DNA from 2 places in the Clostridium sp. USBA 49 genome. Region 1 is predicted to be linked to the other one. Evidence: a T-box and tRNA genes for the amino acid it is inferred to sense, from the RefSeq annotation. Region 1 holds a T-box; the other holds one or more tRNA genes.

Evidence for each region. The T-box of region 1 lies ahead of metG (methionine--tRNA ligase). A T-box ahead of a tRNA ligase gene usually reads a tRNA of that ligase, here a tRNA-Met.
Region 2: it encodes a tRNA-Met, which carries the amino acid that the T-box ahead of metG (methionine--tRNA ligase) is inferred to sense. The anticodon was not compared.

Annotation. Positions count from the first base shown of each region.
Region 1 covers NZ_FUYD01000021.1:5,817-17,407, forward strand. Annotated here, with positions in the region: gene glmS (glutamine--fructose-6-phosphate transaminase (isomerizing)) at 1-1,552, opposite strand, end outside; gene sufU (Fe-S cluster assembly sulfur transfer protein SufU) at 1,959-2,390, opposite strand; gene B5D11_RS12170 (cysteine desulfurase) at 2,380-3,618, opposite strand; gene sufD (Fe-S cluster assembly protein SufD) at 3,611-4,729, opposite strand; gene sufB (Fe-S cluster assembly protein SufB) at 4,776-6,191, opposite strand; partial or broken gene B5D11_RS12890 (repressor LexA) at 6,212-6,301, opposite strand; gene sufC (Fe-S cluster assembly ATPase SufC) at 6,344-7,078, opposite strand; gene metG (methionine--tRNA ligase) at 7,435-9,378, opposite strand; T-box leader at 9,610-9,869, opposite strand; partial or broken gene B5D11_RS12895 (RNA polymerase sporulation sigma factor SigH) at 10,084-10,170, shown strand; gene tuf (elongation factor Tu) at 10,488-11,591, opposite strand, start outside.
Region 2 covers NZ_FUYD01000003.1:135,259-146,849, forward strand. Annotated here, with positions in the region: gene spoIIE (stage II sporulation protein E) at 1-728, opposite strand, end outside; gene B5D11_RS04475 (stage II sporulation protein P) at 1,116-2,204, shown strand; tRNA gene B5D11_RS04480 (tRNA-Met) at 2,241-2,317, opposite strand; tRNA gene B5D11_RS04485 (tRNA-Met) at 2,365-2,440, opposite strand; tRNA gene B5D11_RS04490 (tRNA-Leu) at 2,446-2,534, opposite strand; tRNA gene B5D11_RS04495 (tRNA-Met) at 2,540-2,616, opposite strand; tRNA gene B5D11_RS04500 (tRNA-Met) at 2,664-2,739, opposite strand; tRNA gene B5D11_RS04505 (tRNA-Leu) at 2,745-2,833, opposite strand; gene B5D11_RS04510 (S1 domain-containing RNA-binding protein) at 3,152-3,562, opposite strand; gene B5D11_RS04515 (FtsB family cell division protein) at 3,624-3,890, opposite strand; gene yabQ (spore cortex biosynthesis protein YabQ) at 3,985-4,380, opposite strand; gene yabP (sporulation protein YabP) at 4,389-4,682, opposite strand; gene B5D11_RS04530 (RNA-binding S4 domain-containing protein) at 4,764-5,027, opposite strand; gene B5D11_RS04535 (HU family DNA-binding protein) at 5,140-5,418, opposite strand; gene mazG (nucleoside triphosphate pyrophosphohydrolase) at 5,639-7,108, opposite strand; gene B5D11_RS04545 (putative polysaccharide biosynthesis protein) at 7,135-8,670, opposite strand; gene spoVT (stage V sporulation protein T) at 8,958-9,512, opposite strand; gene B5D11_RS04555 (peptidylprolyl isomerase) at 9,683-10,672, opposite strand; gene mfd (transcription-repair coupling factor) at 10,727-11,591, opposite strand, start outside.

The DNA of each region.
Region 1 (11,591 bases):
ATATTACTACTGTTCCATTTTCAACTAAAGCTATTGGTCCATGTTTAAGTTCTCCTGCTGCATAAGCTTCTGAATGAATATATGATACTTCCTTAACTTTTAAAGAACCTTCTAAAGCTGCTGCATAATCTAATCCTCTACCTAAAAAGAACATATCTTTATGCATATAAGTCTTTGAAGCAAATTTTTGAATTACTTCTTTGTGCTTTAATAATTCTTCAGCTTTTTCAGGAAGTTTAAGCATTTCTTTCTTTAATTCTTCTATTTCTTCTTTGGATAATGTTTCTTTAAGTTCTGCAAAATAAAGAGCTATTATATAAAGTGCAATAAGCTGAGTTACATAAGCTTTTGTAGAAGCAACTGCAATTTCCGGCCCAGCCCAAGTATATAAAACATCCTCGGCTTCTCTTGATACAGAACTTCCTACTACATTTGTAATAGCTATAACTCTTGCTCCATGATTTTTAGCTTCTCTAAGTGCTGCTAAAGTATCTGCTGTTTCTCCTGATTGGCTTATAACTATCATTAAACTTTTTTCATCTATTATTGGATTTCTATATCTAAATTCAGATGCTATATCAACTTCTACTGGTATTCTAGCTAATTTTTCTATAACATACTTTCCTACCATTCCAGCATGGTAAGCTGTACCACATGCCACTATATAAACTTTATTTATATTTTCAAGCTGCTCTTTTGTTAATGTAATTTTATCTAAAGTTACAGGCTTTCCTAATACAATTCTTGACGACATTGTATCTTTTATTGCCTTTGGCTGTTCATGAATTTCTTTTATCATAAAATGTTCAAAGCCGCCTTTTTCTGCAGCATCTGCATTCCAAGTTACATGATATATATCTTTCTTTATTTCTTCTTCATCTTCTGTAAGAAGTTTTACTCCATCTTTTGTAATAACTACAAATTCTTTATCATTTAAAAGATAAATATCTCTTGTGTAGTTTAGAATTGCTGGAATATCTGAAGCTATAAAATATTCATCTTTTCCAATTCCTACTATAAGAGGACTGTCTTTTCTAACTGCTACAAGTTTTCCTGGTTCATAAGTTGAAACTACACCTATAGCATAACTTCCTTCCATTTTTGATGCAGCTTTCATAACTGCCTTTTCTAAATTTCCATCATAATAATAATCTATAAGATGAGGTATAACCTCTGTATCAGTTTCTGATGTGAATTTATATCCTTTTTCTGCAAGCCATTCTCTTAAAGCTATATAATTTTCTATTATTCCATTGTGCACTACACTTATAGTGCCATCTCCATTAGAATGTGGATGTGAATTAACATCTGAAGGTTCACCATGAGTTGCCCATCTTGTATGTCCTATACCAATCATCCCATGTATTGGGTTTTCATTTAACTTTGCTTCAAGGTTAGAAAGTCTTCCTTTACATTTGGTAACTTTTAATTTGTCATTTTCTATTATAGCTACTCCTGCTGAATCATATCCCCTATATTCAAGTTTTGAAAGTCCACTTACTAAAATTGGTGATGCTTCCTTTTTCCCTACATATCCTACTATTCCACACATATTACAAATCTCCCTTTCTTTTCTGTATTATAATTTTGATAATAATTGTGTTTTATTATTTTTTATAAAAGAAAGGTTTTAAGCACATAGGCTGATGTTGTTCCAAGAATCACTCCTTGGGTTTATCAGCTTTTAACGATAGTGCAATACCGTGGGACATCCGCCGAAATCTCGATACTTCCCATCCTCGTCAACTTAAGATTTATTACATTCTTAAGTTCTGGCGCTTTAATTTAAATTTTATAACTCTACCCTCCTTTAAATTTCTCACCTTTCTTTCTATAAAACACATCTATTATATTATATGAAAAATTATGTGGCTTGGTCAATGTTTTTAATAAATAAAAAATAGAAAATATTGGGCTATAAAAGTTGTTTATTCCAATATTTTCTATAAATATTTAAATTATTTATTTTTATTTATTGCTTCTTTTAATGTGTGCCATGCAAGTACTGCACATTTAACTCTTGCTGGCATATTAGAAATATTTTTTAATGCCATAGCATCCTCAAGTCTTTCTAATTCATTTTCATCTGTAATTTCTCTTTTAATCATTCCTATAAATGTTTCTATTAATTTTAAAGCTTCTTCTTTTGATTTCCCTGTAATTATATCAATCATCATAGAAGTTGAAGCTTGAGATATAGCACAACCATTTCCTGTAAAAGCTGCTTCTTCAATAATATCTCCATTAAATTTTAATTCAAGTTCTATATCATCTCCACAGCTTGGATTATGACCTCTTTCTGTGCATGTTGCATAATCTAAATGTCTTTTATTTAATGTATTTTGGCTGTGTTCCAATATAAGTTCTGTATATATTTGACTAAGATCCATAACCTAACCACTTCCTTGCATTTTTAATACTTTCTATAAATATATCTATTTCTTCTTTTGTATTATAAAAATAAAAGCTTACTCTTGATAAAGCTGGAACCCCTAAATATTTCATTAAAGGTTGTGCACAATGATGGCCTGCTCTTATTGCAACTCCATAAGTATCTACAATACTTGAAATATCATGAGGATGACATCCTTGAACAGTAAAAGATATTATTCCTCCTCTATTTTCTAAATTTTTAGGGCCATATATTTTAATATATGGAAGATTAATCATTTTATCTAAAGCATAAGCAGTAAGTTCTTTTTCATAATTATAAATATTATACAACCCTATATTTTCTAAGTAATCTATAGCCGCAGAAAGCCCTGCAGCTCCTTCAACATTTTGTGTTCCTGCTTCAAATTTAAAAGGAATTTCTGCAAAGGTAGTTTCCTGTTCTTCAACATATTCAATCATATCTCCACCTAATAAAAATGGTGGCATATTCTCTATAATATTCTTTTTAGCATATAAAACGCCAATTCCCATTGGGCCTAGCATTTTATGGCCTGAAAACACTAAAAAATCTGCATCTAAATATTTCACATCAACTTTCATATGTGGAACACTTTGTGCTGCATCTATTAAAACTACTGCTCCTTTAGAGTGGGCGTATTCTATAATTTCTTTAACTTTATATATTGTTCCAAGTACATTAGACATTTGTGCAATTGATACAATTTTTGTTTTATTAGTTATTTTTTCTTTCACTTCTTCCATTGTAAGTCTAAAATCGGAATTTAAATACATATATTTAAGAATAGCACCACGAGTTTTTGCTACTCTCTGCCATGGAATAATATTACTATGATGTTCTGAAATACATAAAACTATTTCATCTCCAGGCTTTAAAAAATTCATTCCATATGAATTTGCTACAAGGTTTAAAGATTCAGTTGCATTCTTTGTAAATATTATTTCTTTTGATGATGACGCATTTATAAATTTCTTTACCTTTTCTCTGGTGTTTTCATAAATTTCTGTGGCTGCAACTGACAAATAATGTGCTCCTCTATGTGGATTCCCATTGTTTATTTCATTATAATTTTTTATTGCATCAATAACTTGTTTGGGTTTATGAGTTGTAGCTGCATTATCAAGATATACTAATTGTTTATCATTTATATGCTTTGAAAGAATAGGAAAATCATGCCTTATTTTTTCTACATCAAAATTATGCATTTACAATCCTCCTGTGTATTTCTTTGGTTATTTCTTCTTTTAAATATTCCATTGGAATTTTATCAATTATTGGTGTAAAAGATGCTTCTACTATAAGTTTTTTAGCCTCTTTTTCATCTAATCCACGACTCATTAAATAAAATAATTTATCACTATCTATTTGACCTGCACTAGCTGCATGCTGACCTTCTACATCATCTTCTTCACATAAAAGCAGAGGAATTGCATCAGCCTTAACTGTTTTATCTAAAAGTATAGCATATTCTTCTTCAATTCCTTTAGAACGACTTGCACCTTTTTTAAAATTTAAAGTACCTTTAAATATTTTTTTTGCATTGTCTTTTAATGCACCTCTAGTTTCTATATTGCTTATACTTCTTCTTCCTTTATGATTTATTAAATAGCTTAAATCAATATATCTTTTCCCATCAGCTAAATATATAGAACTTATATTTGCTTCACTATTTTCTTCCTCTAAATTATTTATATAATTTGTAGTACTAATTTCTGCTCCAAGTTCAATTTGTATAGAATTTACTTTTGCCCCATAGCCTTCAAAAGCTATATGACTATCAAAATGCTTAGAATTATCGTTAAGTCTTTGAAGTTTTACTATGTTAATGACAGAATTTTTTTTTGCATATATTTTAGTTAATCCATTATGAAAAGCTTCAACATCATCTTTAGTTGAATAATCTATGACTATAGTAATTTCACTGTTTTCTTCTGCTATTATTATATTTTTATCTATAACTACTGGATTTTCTTTATCTATTTTATATTCAATTTTTATTGGATCCTTTAATTTTATATTTTGGGGTATATGAATGAAAATTCCTGAATTGTAATATTTTTCTGCTAAATCTATAAATTCTTTTGATACTCCAAAATCTTCTTTCTTATTATTAAAATATTTTAAATATTGATTATAATCTATATCTGAACTCATTTTTTTAAGTGTAATATCTGAAATTTCATAACTTTTTATGAAATCTTTGTTATAAGTTAAATTTTCTTTAATTTTAAAATTGTTTAATATATTTTCATTTACTTTAAGCCATCTCCATGTTATAACTGGAAGAGTATTTAAAGCTGTGTTTTCTATTTTCAAAGTACTGTTCCTCCTTTTATAATTTTTGTTTAAAATAATCTACTTTTTATCCTATAGTTCCTTCAAGTTCAAGCTTGATTAAATTATTCATTTCCACTGCATATTCAAGAGGAAGCTCTTTTGCTATAGGTTCTACAAAGCCTCTAACAATCATAGCTTTTGCTTCTTTTTCACTTATACCTCTGCTCATTAAATAAAATATAGCATCATCACTTATTCTTCCTATTTTAGCTTCATGTCCTATATCTACATCATCATTCATTAAATCTATAACTGGAATTGTGTCTGATTTTGATTTATTATCAAGCATAAGCGATTCACAAGATATTGTTGATTTTACATGGTGAGCGTTATGCGCTACACGTAATGCCCCTCTATATAATGCCTTTCCTCCATCTTTTGATATTGATTTTGAATTTATAGTTGAAGTAGTATAAGGAGCTGCATGAATAACCTTAACACCAGTATCAAGATTTTGTCCTTTACCTGCAAAAGTTATTCCTGTAAATTCTACTTTAGATCTTTCACCTTTTAATATAGTCATTGGATATAACATAGAAACTTTAGATCCAAATGAACCCGATACCCATTCCATTATTCCATCTTTTTCTACTATAGCTCTTTTGGTATTTAAGTTATACATATTTTTAGACCAATTTTCTATAGTACTGTATCTAAGCCTTGCTCCTTCTTTGACAAAAAGTTCAACACAGCCTGCATGAAGATTGTTTACATTATACTTTGGTGCTGAACACCCTTCTATAAAATGAAGTTTTGCACCTTTTTCAACTATTATAAGTGTATGTTCAAATTGTCCAGCTCCTGGTGCATTAAGTCTAAAATAAGATTGAAGAGGAATATCTACCTCTACACCTTCTGGAACATAAACAAATGATCCTCCAGACCACACTGCCCCATGAAGTGCTGCAAATTTATGATCATTTGGTTTAACACAAGTCATAAAATATTCTTTGACTATGCTTTCATATTCTTTAACAGCTGTATCTATGTCTGTATAAATTACCCCTTTTTTAACTAAATCTTCTTTTATACTGTGATAAACTACTTCTGAATCATATTGTGCTCCTACTCCTGCAAGTGAAGTTTGTTCTGCTTTTGGAATACCTAAAATATCAAAAGTTTTTTTAATTTCTTCTGGTACTTCTTCCCATTTGCCTTTCATTTCTGTATTGGGTTTAACATATGTTACTATATTTTCAATGTGAAGATCTGTTAAATCTGGTCCCCATGGAGGTAGTTCCATGCTATTATATATTTCTAAAGACTTTAATCTAAAATCTGTCATCCATTTAGGTTCATTTTTTTCTTTTGATATTTTTAATATAATATCTGAAGATAATCCTTCCTCTGTTTTAAAACTGTATTTAAATTCATTTTTAATATCATATATTCCTCTATTTGGCTCATTTACATAAGTCTTTTTTGTTATTTTTTCTTCCATTTAATTCACCTCTTATTTAATATAACTTCAATTTTAGTTATATTATCTTTCAATAATTCGATTGCTCTAGATTTAGTGGGATTTCTTTTTATAAGACCTTTTTTTCTAATCGTTCTAGATTCCCATGAACAGTATAGAAGTTAATTTAAAATTTACTTAAAAGCTTCATATCCATTAGCTTCTATTTCTTTTGCTAAAGAAATATCTGAAGTTTTAACAATTTTTCCATCTATTAATATATGAACAAAATCCGGTTTTAAATAATCTAATATTTTATTGTGGTGAGTTATTATAAGTATAGAATTTTCACTGTTTTTTAAAGAATTAACTCCTTGTGATACTGTTTTAATAGCATCTACATCAAGGCCTGAATCAGTTTCATCTAAAATAGCAAGTTTTGGTTCTAATATTGCCATTTGAAGTATTTCATTTTTCTTTTTTTCCCCACCAGAAAAGCCTTGATTTAAGTATCTTTGTGCATATTCTTCTTTCATATTTAAAAGATCCATTTTTTCCTTTAAAGCTTTTTTAAAAGTTAAAATTTTTAAGGGTTTTCCTGTAATAGCCATTTTTGCTGTTCTTAAAAAATTTTCTACAGTAACCCCAGGTATTTCTTCTGGGTATTGAAATGATAAAAATATTCCTCTTTTAGCTCTTTCATCTGCTTTTAAGTTATTAATAACTTCATTTTCAAAAATAATTTCACCATCTAATATTTCGTATTTTGGGTGTCCCATAAGAGTGTTAGCTAAAGTTGATTTTCCTGCACCATTAGGTCCCATAATTGCATGAACTTCACCTTTGCCTATTTCTAAGTTTAATCCTTTAAGTATTTGCTTATCATCTATTTGAGTTTTTAAATTTATTATTTTTAATAATTTATCCATATTTATTATCTCCTCCAAAATATATGAGTATTTTACTCTGAATTAATATTACAATTAATTGTTATTTATTTATGTGATTTAAATCACTTTTTATGATATATGAGTATTTTACTCTGAATTGTCTTATTATATCCTACTATTTTACTCAGAATTAGTCAATATTAATTTTTATAATATCTTAATATGTAAAGTTTAATTTACATATTAAAAATTAGGTATAAAAAAAAGGAGCTATAAACATTAAAGTCATAGCTCCTTTTTTTTAAATTATAATTATAAGTATCATAGAGTATATAAAAATAGAGTATATAAAAATCAATTTATTTTAGTAAAATTTTTCTATGTTAAGAAATTTTCTATCTTACCTGACTTCCTGTTGGAAGATCTCCTGGTATTGTTACAGCAAATAGCTTGCTATCATCATCAGTTGATGCAGCAAGAATCATACCTTGAGAAATTTCTCCTCTTAATTTAACAGGTTTTAAGTTAGCAACTAATACTACATATTTACCTATTAAATCTTCAGGTTTATAATATTGTGCTATACCTGAAACTACCTGTCTTTCTTCTCCTCCTAAATCTACCTTAAGCTTTAAAAGCTTTTTAGCGCCTTTAATATGCTCACAGGATATAACCTTAGCTACTCTTAAATCTATTTTTTCAAAATCTTCTAATGTTATTTCTTCTTTAATTGGCTTAATAGAAGTCTTTTCTTCTTCTTTTTTATTTTCTGACTTAAGCTTTAAATCTTCAAGCTCTTTAAGTTTAGATTCTACATCTATCCTTGGAAATATAGGCTCTCCTTTTTTTACTTTTGTATTAGCTTCAGTACCATCAAATGCTGATAAACTATCCCAAGATATTAAGTTAATAGAAAGCTGCTCATTTATTTTGGAAGCTGTTGAAGGTAAAAATGAAGATATTAATACAGATACAAATCTTAATGCTTCAGCTAAATTATATAAAACTGTTCCTAATCTATCTTTCTTGCTTTCATCTTTTGCAAGTATCCAAGGTGTTGTTTCATCTATATATTTATTAGCCCTTCTTATAAGTGTCCAAATTTCACCTAAAGCTTCTGGAATTCTTAATTTATCTATATTTTCTTCTACCTTTTTAGGTGTATTTAAAGCTAATTCTATAAGCTCATTATCTATTGATTCTTTTGCAATTGGAGCAGGTATAATACCTCCAAAATATTTTTCTATCATTGCTACTGTTCTAGATAAAAGATTTCCTAAATCATTTGCAAGGTCAGAATTTATCTTTTTTATAAATATTTCATTATTAAATAGTCCATCTGAACCAAAAGGTATTTCTCTTAGCAAATAATATCTTATAGCATCTACCCCAAAATGTTTTGCTAAAATTACTGGATCAACCACATTCCCCTTAGATTTTGACATTTTACCTCCATCAACTAAAAGCCATCCATGACCAAATACCTGTTTAGGAAGTGGAAGTCCAAGTGCCATAAGCATAATAGGCCAGTAAATTGTGTGAAATCTTAGTATATCTTTCCCAATTAAATGTACATCTGCAGGCCAATATTTTTCATAAAGTTCTGTATTTTCTCCATTATATCCTAAAGCTGTTATATAGTTTGATAAAGCATCTATCCAGACATAGACTACATGACCTTTATCAAATTCTACAGGTATGCCCCAATTAAATGAAGTTCTAGAAACACATAAATCTTGAAGACCTGGTCTTAAAAAATTATTAAGCATTTCATTTTTTCTTGATTCTGGCTGAATAAACTCTGGATGAGTTTCTATATATTCAATAAGTTTGTCAGCGTATTTTGACATTTTAAAAAAGTAAGCTTCTTCTGTTTTCTTTTCGACTGGTCTTCCACAATCTGGGCAATTACCGTTTATAAGTTGAGTTTCAGTCCAAAAGGATTCACAAGGTATACAGTAATGTCCTTCATATGAACTTTTATAAATATCTCCTTGTTCATAAAGTTTATTAAATATTTTTTGAACTGCTTTTTCATGATAACTATCTGTTGTTCTTATAAATTTATCATAACTTATATTCATTAATTTCCAAAGATCTTTTATTCCTGCGACTATTTCATCTACATATTCTTTAGGAGTAACTCCTCTTTCTTCTGCAATTCTTTGAATTTTTTCGCCATGTTCATCTGTACCTGTTAAAAAGAATACATCGTAACCTGTTAATCTTTTAAATCTTGCTAAAGCGTCTGCAGCTACAGTTGTATAAGTATTTCCAATATGCAAATTAGCTGATGGATAATATATTGGTGTTGTAATGTAGTATGTTTTTTTATCCATAAAATCTCCTCCTTTAAATAAAAGATTTATTACTATATCAATTGTTTTTAATATAAAACATTATATATATGTAAATTAAATAACTATTTCATCTGCATTTTTATCTTTTGTATCCAATAAAACATTATATATAAATTAAATAAAAAAACATAAGAATAAAATTTATATAAAGAATTTATGTTAACATTATACATATATAAATTTAAAAAAACCTCTATGCAGAAAATTCTACATAGAGGCGTAATATACGCGTTACCACTCTAATTCGTATCTATGTTACCATAGATACCTTGCTAAGTGACTCTATCTATTTATTATAAAAATAGATTTTTATCACTGTGCATTATAACGGATGCTGCCGTATTATCCTACTTTTATTCAGATAATATGCTCAGGGGCCATGTTCACAAATTTTCATACTGCTGGCTTTCACCCTCTCCAGCTCTCTTTTAAGCATTCCCATTTGTTACTCTTCCCTTCAATGCATTTAATTACATAATATATTATATATATTATTATGTCAATAATTATTTGAGTTTATACAAAATGCATATGATTGAGTTAATTCTTCGCTTGATAATTCTTCTGTTTTAAGCATTTGAGTTTATACAAAATACTTATGTATGTAATTTCAATTTTGCAAATACAAGCAAAATTGAATTATTATAATATCTTAATATATTATAATTTCTGTTAATAACTATTGATTTAAATAAACATGCAAAATCTATAGATAATGCACTTCAAAGAGTAAAAAGAAAACTTGAAAAAAGTCTATATAAAAATAATTAAAAAATCACCAGTAAAACCGCTGCTAATGTTATAAAATTCTTGAGACATTTTTTAAAATGGTTGATATAATTATTTAAATTTATGTAAATAATTATATAAAAAAGGAAGGGCGTCCCCTTCCTTTTTTATTATAAATATGTTTTTTTATTATAAATATGTTTTGTAATATTTGTAATATATTTTAGTAATTTAAAATATAATTTATTAAAATATATTTTAAATAAACATATTTTTTTAAACTTTTTTAAATATACTTTACTAATGCGCATTAAATTTTATTATTAATATTTAATAGTTTTAATTTGTAATTATTTTAATTACTCAACTATTTTAGTAACAACACCTGAACCAACTGTTCTTCCGCCTTCTCTTATAGCAAATCTTAATCCTTCATCCATTGCTACTGGTGTTATTAGTTCAACGTTCATGTCTATATGGTCTCCTGGCATTACCATTTCTACTCCTTCTGGTAATTTTATTGTGCCTGTTACGTCTGTTGTTCTAAAATAAAATTGTGGTCTATATCCATCAAAAAATGGTGTATGTCTTCCGCCTTCTTCTTTCTTTAGTACGTATACTTGACCTACAAATTTCTTGTGTGGATTTACACTGCCTGGTTTTGCTAATACCTGACCTCTTTCTATATCTGTTCTTTGTATTCCTCTTAGTAATGCTCCTATATTATCTCCTGCCATTGCTTGGTCTAAGAGCTTTCTAAACATTTCTACTCCTGTTACTACTGTCTTCTTTCTTTCTTCGCTTAATCCTACTATTTCTACTTCGTCTCCTACTTTTAGTATTCCACTTTCTACTCTTCCTGTTGCTACTGTTCCTCTTCCTGTTATTGTGAATACATCTTCTACTGGCATTAAGAATGGCTTATCTGTTGCTCTTTCTGGTGTTGGTATATAGCTATCTACTGCATCCATTAATTCCATTATGCATTTTGTTGCTTCTGGATCTGTTGGATTTTCTAATGCTTTTAATGCACTTCCTGTTATTATTGGGATTTCATCTCCTGGGAAGTTGTATTCATTTAATAACTCTCTTACTTCCATTTCTACTAATTCTAATAGTTCTGGATCGTCTACCATATCTGCTTTATTTAAAAATACTACTATGTAATCTACTCCTACTCTTGATGCTAGTAGTATATGCTCTCTTGTTTGTGGCATTGGACCATCTGCTGCACTTACTACTAATATTGCTCCGTCCATTTGTGCTGCTCCTGTTATCATGTTCTTTACATAGTCTGCGTGTCCTGGACAGTCTACGTGTGCATAGTGTCTGTTATCTGTTTCATATTCTACGTGTGCTGTATTTATTGTTATTCCTCTTTCTTTTTCTTCTGGTGCCTTATCTATTTCGTCATATTTTGTTGCTTCTGCATATCCTTTGTTTGCTAATACTGTTGTTATTGC
Region 2 (11,591 bases), on a different contig from region 1:
CATATTCCAACTATTATTCCCATAGCGGCACCACTTGCCGCACCTACCGTACTACCTTTAACATAGCTTATCATAAGCACAACAATTAATGCAAATAAATTTCGCAGCGAAATCCCAAATATTTCTGCTCCCCAAGTCCCCGAAACTATAAGAGCACATGTAATAGCCATACTAACTATCTCTTCATTTGTAAATAGATGTTTTGTTTTTATTTCTTTAAGGCATATTATAGAATAATTAATAATAAAATATATTGGGAAGATTGCTGTTGTTTCAAAAAAAGCTGTAAAAAAAGCTACATCTATAGAAATATTTGATATAAGCATTTTATATGATGCCTGTGTTAAAAATATCATTGAAAAAAATATTATAATTTTCTTTTTATTAGCAAGTCCTTCAACTAAATATCCAAGCAAAGTTATTATTCCTATAAGTATCATATAGGAAGGCATGTCCTTCAAATTACCATATAAAGTTGCATATCCTATAAGTGAACCACATCCGCTTATTAATGTTAATTTTTCTTCTCCATATAATGCTACTGCTATTAAAAAAGCAATCCCAAAAGGTGCCATATAATTTATAAGTAACACTCTACTTATTAAAAATGAGCTTAAAAAATAGAGCAGTAATTTTAAAATACCCCTTCCATCCATTACCTTTTTTTCTTCATTTTTTTTAGTTTTAATAGCTCTTTCATAAGCTGTTAAATTTGCTCCGTATTGCATACAAATAAATCCTCCTATGTTTTTATTTATTCCCAATATTTTGAAACTGATTTTATTATAGCAAATATCTATGGAAATAAATGTCATTCTTTGAGTGGAATATATAATTTTATTTGGACAATAATTTCTATATTTTTTCAAATAATTTATATTTTTTTATTTTTATTTGTTTTTCACTTTTTTAGCTTGTATTTATTACAAATGTTATAAATTAACAATTTTTTTAGTTTTATACAAGATGTTGAACTAAAAAAAATTATTACTTTTATGCTGTATATATAAAAAATATGTCGGTAATATTTTTTATACCATATTGAATATAATATTCTGTATAAGAATTTAAATTTAAAATATTTGAAATATACAAAAGGAAACGGGGGGATAAAATTGATTAGAAATAAAAAAACAAAAGGAAAAATATATACTATATTTTCATTATCACTTTTTATTAGTATATCTATACCTATAGTTTCAAAAGCAAGTGTGGGTATTAATTCTTATTCTGATAAAAATTTAATTTACACTCAAATTTTCAATAGAGGTTTTCCAATTGCTAAAACTATAAATTTTGATGAAGATGATATGGCTGAATTTGATTATTCTTTAAAAACTAAGCTTTTAGATGTTGTAGGTTTAAATATTTCCAATCCTCTTTCTATTGTAAGCAGAGAATTCAATCTTATAAAAAATGGAGATCCTGAAGCTGCTGTTAGAGAAAATAAATCTTCTTTTATATTGAATCCTTTTAAACTTGATGAAAATAATATTATAAAAAATCCAGAAACAACACCTTCTAATAAACCTGTAGATTATACAAAAGTTTCAGAGGTTTACAATCCAAAATTAAAAAAAACATTAAATCCTTCAAATCCAGAGGTTTTAATATATCATTCTCATACAACAGAAAGTTATCTTCCTAATCCACCTAATATAACTGATCCAACTAAAAATGTGTGTGCTGTTGGAGATGTAATAGCTGCTGAATTGGAAAAAAATTATGGTATTGCTACAATTCACGATAAAACTATACACAATATGGTTTTTAATAACAGTTATGCTAGATCGGGCGAAACTGTAGATAAATATTTAAGTAAATATAAGAATTTTAAAGTAATAATAGATTTACATAGAGATGCAATTGCAGCAGGAGATGATATAAAAGTTAGCATGCATAATCAAAGTACCGCAAGATTTATGTTTGTTGTTGGTATGAAAAATCCTACTTATGGAAAAAATCTTGCTCTTGCAAGAAAACTTTCAAGTATAACTCAAAGCCTTTTCCCTGGTCTTATACGGCCTGGAAATAGTGGAGATTACGGTATTTATCATTATGAAAAAGGTAAATTTAACCAGCAAAAAAATCCTGCTATAATCTTGATGGAAATAGGTTCAAACAATAATACTTTGGAAGAAGCAAAAACAACAGGAGTATATATAGCAAGGATATTAGCTGAATACATAAATGAAAAGCAGTAAAAAAAGCTCTACAATATTTTTAATTGTAGAGCTTTTTGGTAGCGGAAATAGGACTTGAACCTACGACACATCGGGTATGAACCGATTGCTCTAGCCAGCTGAGCTATTCCGCCATATTATATAATTAGGACATCACTTTTATGTGTGTCCTTAATTTTAATGGTTGCGGGGGCAGGACTTGAACCTACGACCTTCGGGTTATGAGCCCGACGAGCTACCAGCTGCTCCACCCCGCGATATTTGGTGCTGAAGACCGGAATCGAACCGGTACGGTGTTTAACCACCGCAGGATTTTAAGTCCTGTGCGTCTGCCTGTTCCGCCACTTCAGCATATATGGTAGCGGAAATAGGACTTGAACCTACGACACATCGGGTATGAACCGATTGCTCTAGCCAACTGAGCTATTCCGCCATATTACATAATTAGGATATTACTTTTATGTGTGTCTTTAATTTTAATGGTTGCGGGGGCAGGACTTGAACCTACGACCTTCGGGTTATGAGCCCGACGAGCTACCAGCTGCTCCACCCCGCGATATTTGGTGCTGAAGACCGGAATCGAACCGGTACGGTGTTTAACCACCGCAGGATTTTAAGTCCTGTGCGTCTGCCTGTTCCGCCACTTCAGCATATCATTTCCTTGCGACATAGACTATTATATATCATACATTTTATACTGTCAACATTTTTGTTTAAAATTTTTAAATTTATGATTGATTTATGATAATGTACTGATATTACATAATTTCTGTTGATAGCTTAAGAGAAACAATAAAAAATTACCAGTAAAACTATTATTTATATTATAAAAGTTCTTGGATATTTTTAAAAATATTTGACCTATTTTCCCTTAAAAATTTTTAAATAAATTAAAAAATGTCTTAAAGTAAGTTAAATTTAATTTTTTTACTATACTTTAAGACATTATCTTTGCTTTTTATTTATTATTAGTAATTTGAACTTTTTCTATAACCACGATTTCTTGAATCTTGATGTTTTTTTAGTTCTTGGACCTTTTCTTCACTTTCTTTTAAAAATTTTGAAAGTCTGTCTTCAAAGCTTACAGCATTTGATTTGTTCCTTTCTTGATTCCAATCTACCTCAATTGGTTTTACAGATTTCTTTGGAGGGGCAGCTTGCTTTATTGATAAGCTTATCTTGCCATTATCATCCACTGAAATAACTTTAACCTTTACTTTGTCCTTTTCCTTTAAATAATCTCTAATGTCTTTTACATAAGTGTCTGAAACCTCAGAGATATGAACTAACCCTGTTTTTCCATCCACCTCTACAAATGCACCAAAATTTGTAATGTTTACTACTGTACCTTCTAGGATACTTCCTGTCTGTAAGGTCATATTGAAAAGACTCCTCCTTAATATTTAAATAATTTATATTAATATAAAATTGTAAACTATGTTATTTTTTTATTACAGGAGTCTCTCCTTCTTTAATAAGACCTAATCTTTCCCTTGCTAGTTTTTCAATGTAAGCATCTGTTTTAGATAGGTTAACTTCATCCTGTAATTTTTGATTTTTATCCTTAAGTTTTATAAGTTCCTGCTGACTTACAGTAAGCTCTTTTTTTATCTTGTTCATAGCCAGCTGAGTACTTATTAGTATGTAGCCTATATAAACTGCTGCTAAAACTAGCAATACCTTCTTAAGGCTAATTTTTTTCCCCATTATTTTACTCCTTTAAATTTTCATTTGTTTTAATTTTTATAATTATATTTTAAGTTGTATTTTGATTTTCTTCAAGGCTTTTCTTTATGATTTTTTATTTATTTTTTCTTTTTAAATTATAAAATATTATTTTAAATGGATAAAATATGAAGTTAATACTTATTCTGAATATTTTAGATATGATTGTTAAAAATTTGTACTGAAATTTAATAAATATATTACTAATTATTACCATGTATAAAATTATTCCTATAATTATAGCTCCATAAACATATACCCTTATGTAAGCATAATTTGTAATAAGCAAAAATATAAATACAACTATACTTGTAAAAATCCAAAATAACGTGTCTTCTATAAAAGTAAGTACTTTATTAGGATCTTCAAAGCCTCTAAAAATTCTATACAAATCAAAGAGCATTCCTGTTATTACTCCCGCAAGTATACTAAAAATTAAAATGTTAATCTGCATTGATAATGGAAATAACATAATTATACCTACTTAAAAAGCTTAGAAAATATACTTTCATTATCTTTTTTGTTTTCACTATTTGAGTAAGCACAGGAATTAATTTTCCCAATAATTATAACATCGCCATTTTGCACATCCAGCTTATTCATTCTAAGTCCTTCCCCTTTAATATTCATAGAACCTAAACTTGTATTTAATAATATTTGATAATCATTAAAACTTATAACTTCAAGTACTCCTGTTATTGAAAGCTTCCTTCTATTTTCAAGGGTTAGGCTGCTTTTTTTATCTTCTATTCTTATTTCTTTTTTACCCTCCATTTTATCCCTCCGGCATTTTTTACTAATATTTTCTTAATCTCTCTTGTACCTATTTATATGCCTTAAAGGGATTATTTATTACTATTCTTCTATATCTTCTTCCCCTAATAATATCTCATACATAGCTTTTGCTTCATCTTTTTTTACATGCTCAGAAATATTTGTAACTTTTGCCTTTAAAACCTTAGAAGCGTATTGAATTTCTATTATATCTCCTTCTTTGATTTCTGTACTAGGCTTTGCAATTTTCCCATTTATATATACTCTTCCATTTTCACAAGCTTCTTTAGCAACAGTTCTTCTTTTTATTATTCTTGAAACCTTTAAATATTTATCTAATCTCATAATATTTTTATTCTCCTTTTAGTATATTAGAAGATTATTAATTGTTAGCAAATTAAATATTAAATAAAAAGCCTGAATTAAAATCCAGGCTTTCTTAGTTTTTAAAGAAAACTTATTTTTTTTCTACTGCTTCTTTAAATTCTTTACCAGCTTTAAATACTGGAACTACAGTTGCTGGTATTATAATTTCTTCTTTAGTTCTTGGATTTCTTCCTGTTCTTTCAGCTCTTTCTCTAGCTTCAAAAGTACCAAATCCAACTAGTTGAACTTTTTCTCCTTTAGCTAGTGCTTCTTGAACACTATCTATAAATGCCTTTAATGCTGATTCTGCATCTTTTTTAGTTAAGCCACTTTTTTCAGCCATATTTGCTATTAATTCTGATTTGTTCACTTTTGTATCCTGGTTTTAATCATATGATCTATCCACCGGGCCAGAAGATAGGGTTCCCCTCAACCAGGTTTTTTCACCTCCTAAAATTTAATTTATTGTCAGCCCATTTTATTTTAGTTTATATATTAAAAAATATAACTAAACAAATTAATAGAGTATAGATAAAACTAATATAAAAAACTTAATGTTATACTGCGAATTACTATATTCTGCAAAAATATTAATTTTCCTTCTTTTTGTAAGATTTTTTATTTTTTGACTCTTCCCATAAAATATCCATTTCTTCAAGAGTCATATCTTTTAAATCTTTGCCTTTTTCTAAAGCTTTTTTTTCTATATATTCAAAGCGATTTATAAATTTATCTATAGTATAATTTAATGCATTTTCTGGCTCTATGTCAAGAAATCTGCACACATTTACTGACGCAAATATTAAATCGCCTAGTTCTTCTAGTATTTTTGCCCTGTTTTTTCCTTTATATACATCTTTAACCTCATAAAATTCTTCTAAAACCTTATCTAATGCATCTTCAACCCTGTTCCAATCAAATCCAACTTTTTTAGCTTTTTCTTGAACTTTTTCTGCCCTCATAAGTGCAGGTAAGTTTTTAGATATATGCTTTAACTCTTCAGTGTAAGTTTTAAATCCTTTTTCTTTCCTTTTTATTTCATCCCAATTTTTAAGAACATCTTCTGAATTTTTAACTTTTATATTCCCAAAAATATGAGGATGTCTTTCTACCATTTTTACACATATACCTTTTATAACATCGTTAATATTAAAAAATCCTTCTTCTTCTCCTATGATTGAATGAAATACAACCTGAAAAAGTACATCTCCAAGTTCTTCTATAATCATATCATCATTATTTTCATCAATAGCCTCTAAAACTTCATAACATTCTTCAATTAAATACTTTTTTAAAGATTCATGAGTTTGTTCTTTATCCCAAGGACACCCATTTTCTCCTCTTAATGTCTTCATAATAGACAATAAATCATAAAAATCAAAAGTATTATTAATATCCTTTGGGATATATATAGAAGTTAAATGGTCAATATCTTCCTGTCTATCTAATTCATATAAAAAAATCTTTCTTATATTTTCAATTTCTTTAATACCTGCTGCTCTAATAAAATATATTTCCGTATCATCTTTATAATATTCATTTAAAGCAAGTTTAACTTCTGAAGCTATGTATTTATTATAAACCTGAGTTATTACTGTACCTATTCTTTTGTCTAAAATCTGATTTTTTATATCAAAAGCATCTATAATCTTTAAACCTTCTACTATATCTATTTTTAAACTTTCAGCTATAGCATCTATAAAACTTACTGCAGGATAAATTTTAGTTTCAATTTGTTCTTCTTTACATAAATTTAAAAGATTAGTTACAGATTTTTCTGCTACAAGAGGATGACCAGGTACAGCATACACTATATCTCCATTTTTTTTATGTTCATCAATAAGATCTTTTGCTATAGATAAATATACTTCATCAAAATTATCTAAATTTTCATATTTATAATCATAGGTTTCGAAATTTACTCCTAATTCTTTTAAATAATTTACATTAGGATGTATTGCAGTTCTTAAAAAAACTTTAGGGCTACTTTTTAAAACTTCTAAAGTTCCCAAAGTTATAGCTTCCTTTGCTCCTGGACCCAACCCTACAATTTTAATCATTTGTATCTTCCTTTCTTAAAATATATTCATCTTTTTAATAACTTTTCCTTTATATAACTGTATTTAAAAGTTCCAAAAATAATTATAAGAAAGCTATATAAAATTACTCCCGCCAAAATAGACACTATGCAAGAAATAGCATTGCTTACTGTATAATTATAGACATTCATATAAATAAATACAACAGTTATTATCATTAAAATTGATGCAAAAGCAGGTTTTATCATAATATCATAATATTTTATATTGTAATTAAATGTTTTCTTTAAAAGTTTTATATTTAAAACAGCAGCTATTAAATATGCTCCTAAACTGCTTATAGCTGATCCATATATATTTATGTAAGGAATAGGTACTAATATATAAGTTATTATTATTTTTATTATACAAGCTATACCAAGATTTATAATAGGCTTTATTTCTTCTCCTGCACCTTGAAGCATATATGTAGTTGCTTGTGTTATTATTATAAATGGTAAAGATAAGGATAAAGCTTGAAGTATAGTATATCCATCAGCATGCCCAGGAAATATAAGCTGCAAAATCGGTCTAGCTAAAAAACAAAGCCCTAACATACAAGGAAATGCTATAACTGTAGAAATTCTTATAGCTGTATCAACCTTATTTTTAACCTCTTTACTTCTTCCCAAAAAATGAGATTCTGCAATTATTGGAACTAAAGATGTACAAAGTGACATAGATAACGTAAGAGGAACCCCTATAAGTACAAATGCTTTCCCTGTTAACTGCCCAAATAGTGCAGTTGCCTGCTCCATAGAAAACCCTGCTTCAATTAATTTCCTTGGAACCAAAAGGGAATCTATGACGCTCATAATAGAACTTACAGTAGCCCCTAAAGACATTGGAACTGCTATTTTTATAAGATTTGTAAGTATATTGTAATCTTTTTCTTTTATTCTAAATTTAAATTCTTTTTTTACTTTTAAATATTTATAAATTAAATATATTCCTCCTAAAAATCCTCCTGCTGCTGCCCCAAAGGCTGCTCCTCCTGCAGAGTATTCTATTCCCTTTGGAAATAAAATATAAGCTAGTCCTACACCAATGAGAACTCTTCCAATTTGTTCTATTATTTGTGATACAGCAGTTGGTATCATATTTTGCATACCTTGAAAAAAACCTCTAAAACAGCTCATTATTGATATTATTATTGGAGCTAATGAAATTCCCATAAGTGAATAATATGATTTTGGATCCCAACCAAAAAATATTACAAGCTGTTTTGAAAAAATAAGAAGTATAGCTGAAAAGCCTCCTCCTATTATAGTCATAAAAGTAATTGCACTTTTTAATACATCTAAGCTGCCGTTTTTATCTCCTGTTGCATTCTTTTCTGATACAAGTTTTGAAACTGCCATAGGTACTCCAGAAGCTGCAGCAATAAAAAATGTGTAAAGAGGATAAGACATTTGATAATATCCTATACCTTCATCTCCTATAAGCATAATAAGGGGCCATCTAAAAAAAACCCCAAGAAACTTTGCTATAATTCCTGCTATTCCTAAAATTAAAGTTCCCTTTATAAGGGACTGTTTTTTCATTTTAACTTTTCCCTCCCCCAAAATTCTATAAAAATCTGCTAATAAATAATTTTCAATTTTTACAGAAATTTATTAAAAACATTACTTATATATATAAATTTTCATTCTTTTGTGACAAAAATTTATTAAATCAAAATATAAATTTTGCATTATAATTATAGATATTTTATTTTTATAAGTTTTATTACTTTTTATTTTTTATTGAATATTTATTTAAATTTATGTCAAAAATCAAATAGGAGCAAAAAAAAACAAATGGCAGCATGCTGCCATTTAGCATACTACCATTATTGTTCCATTTGCTTTCCTAAAAAGGCTGATGCAGTTTCGGCTAGTTTAATTTCTAGTTCTCCTAGCTTTTCTCCTTCTTGATTTGCTAGAATAATAACTGCCCCTATTGCATCGCCTTCTGATATTATTGGTGAAATTATCTGAGCACTATATTTATTTTCTGCTTCTTCATATTCATATATAGGTATAACTTTGTCCCCACCTGCTTCAAGCATAACTGTTTTTCTGTTGTCTATAATTTTTTCTAATTCATTACTTATTTTCTTTTCTAAAAAATCTTTTTTAGGTGCTCCACTTGCAGATATTATAGCATCTTTATCTGTTATAAGTATTATATGACCTATTGATTGCTGAAGCGCTTCTGTATATTCTTTTGAAAAGTCGCTTAATTCTCCTATTGGAGAATATTTTTTTAATATTACTCCGCCTTCTCTATCAGTGAATATTTCAAGTGGATCTCCTTCTCTTATTCTAAGAGTTCTCCTTATTTCTTTAGGAATGACTACTCTTCCAAGATCGTCTATACGTCTAACTATACCAGTAGCTTTCATTATGTAATAACCTCCTTTTATAGAATAAAGTTTAACTAATAAATTGTTTCTGTGCTATTATTATCCTTCCAATTATGAAAATTTATGCACATATTATATTTATAATTTTTTTTAAGTAAAAAAAATTATCATAAGACAACGTATATGCCTTATGATAAATTTTTTCTATATTATATTAAATTCTTTTCATAATATTTTACTTTAGCTTCTTCTTTCCATTTTGAAAATATTTCATTAAATTTTTCAGATTTCTTTTGTTCTAATAAAGTTTTCTTAATTTCATCTTTTACAGTTTCAAGTTTTTTAACTGGATATTCTTCCTTTTTTATCATTTTAACTACATTCCATCCTGTAGTATCTTGGAATGGATTAGATATAGCTCCTTCTTTAAGCCCCATGACATTTATCATGAAATTACTTCCATAATTAGTATCATTATATTCTAAAAATCCCAAATCTCCTCCTTTATCTTTAGAAGATGTATCTATGGATACTTCCTTTGCAATTTTTGCAAAATCTTCTCCTTTTTCAATTCTTTCTTTAACTTTCTTAGCTTCATCTTCTGTATTAACAACTATTCTTGCTACATTATATCTATTAGGCTTTTCTGTAAATTTATTTTGATTGCTATTATAATAGTCTTGTATTTCTTTATCTTCTACTTTAAGATCTTTAGTTTCTTCATTAATTAATTTTTCTAATGTAATATTAGATTTTATATATTCTTTAAACTCAGGATCATTATATCCTTTTTTAAATCCATATAAATTTTTAAGTATTTCTTCATCCATATCTTTTTTAAATTCATCTATTTTTTTAGATATTTCTTCATCAGTAGCGGTTAAATTTTTTTCTGAAGCTTTTTTATAAATTATTTTTTCATTTATCATTTGTTCAAGTACTTGCTTTTTTTGACTTAATAATGTTTCTTTTGCCTCTGCATTATTTACATAATTTTCTCCATATTGTTTTTTAATTTCAGCTATATAGTCAGCCATTTTTTCATCAAGCTGCCCTCTTGTTATGGTTTCATTATTAAACTTAGCCACAGGGCTCTTTTTAATTGCTTCGTCAGTTTTTTCTATCATATTACAACCTGCAGCCCCTACAGAAAATAATCCTATAAGTGCTACTGTAATAATCTTCTTAATGTTTTTCAATTTTAATTCCCCCGTTTTACAATTTAATTTTTTCTATATTATTTTACCATACTATTAATCCATTGCAACAGTAGCTTTCATACTCTCCAAAATTTCCCTTAAAGATTCTATTAACTCTTCTTTTTTTATTTCATTAATTTTGTATATTATAATAGGTTTTTTATCTTCTTTAAATGAAACTTTTTTGCTGTACTTTTTCATTAACGTTTCTATAATATTTGGAGTTATATGTTCCTTACTGTTAAAAACAAATTGGATTTCTCCTTTTCTTTCTTTAATTTCTTCTATACCTAATACTTTTGCTATACTTCTTATATAGGATACGTTAATAAGATTTGCTACCGGCATTTCAAATTCGCCAAACCTATCTATAAGCTCATCTTGTATATCCATCATATCTTCTTTAGAATTTATAGCTGCAATCTTTTTATAAACCTCAATTTTTTGTATTTCATCTTCTATATATTGAGAAGGAATATAAGCATCTATTTTTAGTTCAACTGTTGTTTCAATAGGTTCCTTTTTTATTTCTCCTTTAATAAGCTTAATCATATCTTCAAGCATCCTGCAGTAAAGATCATAACCTATAGCTGCCATATGTCCGTGCTGTGCAGAACCCATAATGTTTCCTGCGCCTCTTATCTCTAAATCTTTCATAGCTATTTTAAATCCTGAGCCAAGCTCTGTAAATTCTTTAATAGCTTTAAGCCTTTTTTCAGCTACTTCTGTAAGTATTTTATCCTTTTTATATGTTAAATAAGCATAAGCAATTCTATTTGAGCGTCCTACTCTCCCTCTTAGCTGATAAAGCTGAGATAACCCCATTTTATCTGCATCATAAATTATTATTGTATTTACATTTGGTATATCCATACCTGTTTCAATTATTGTAGTTGCAACTAATATATCATACTCATTT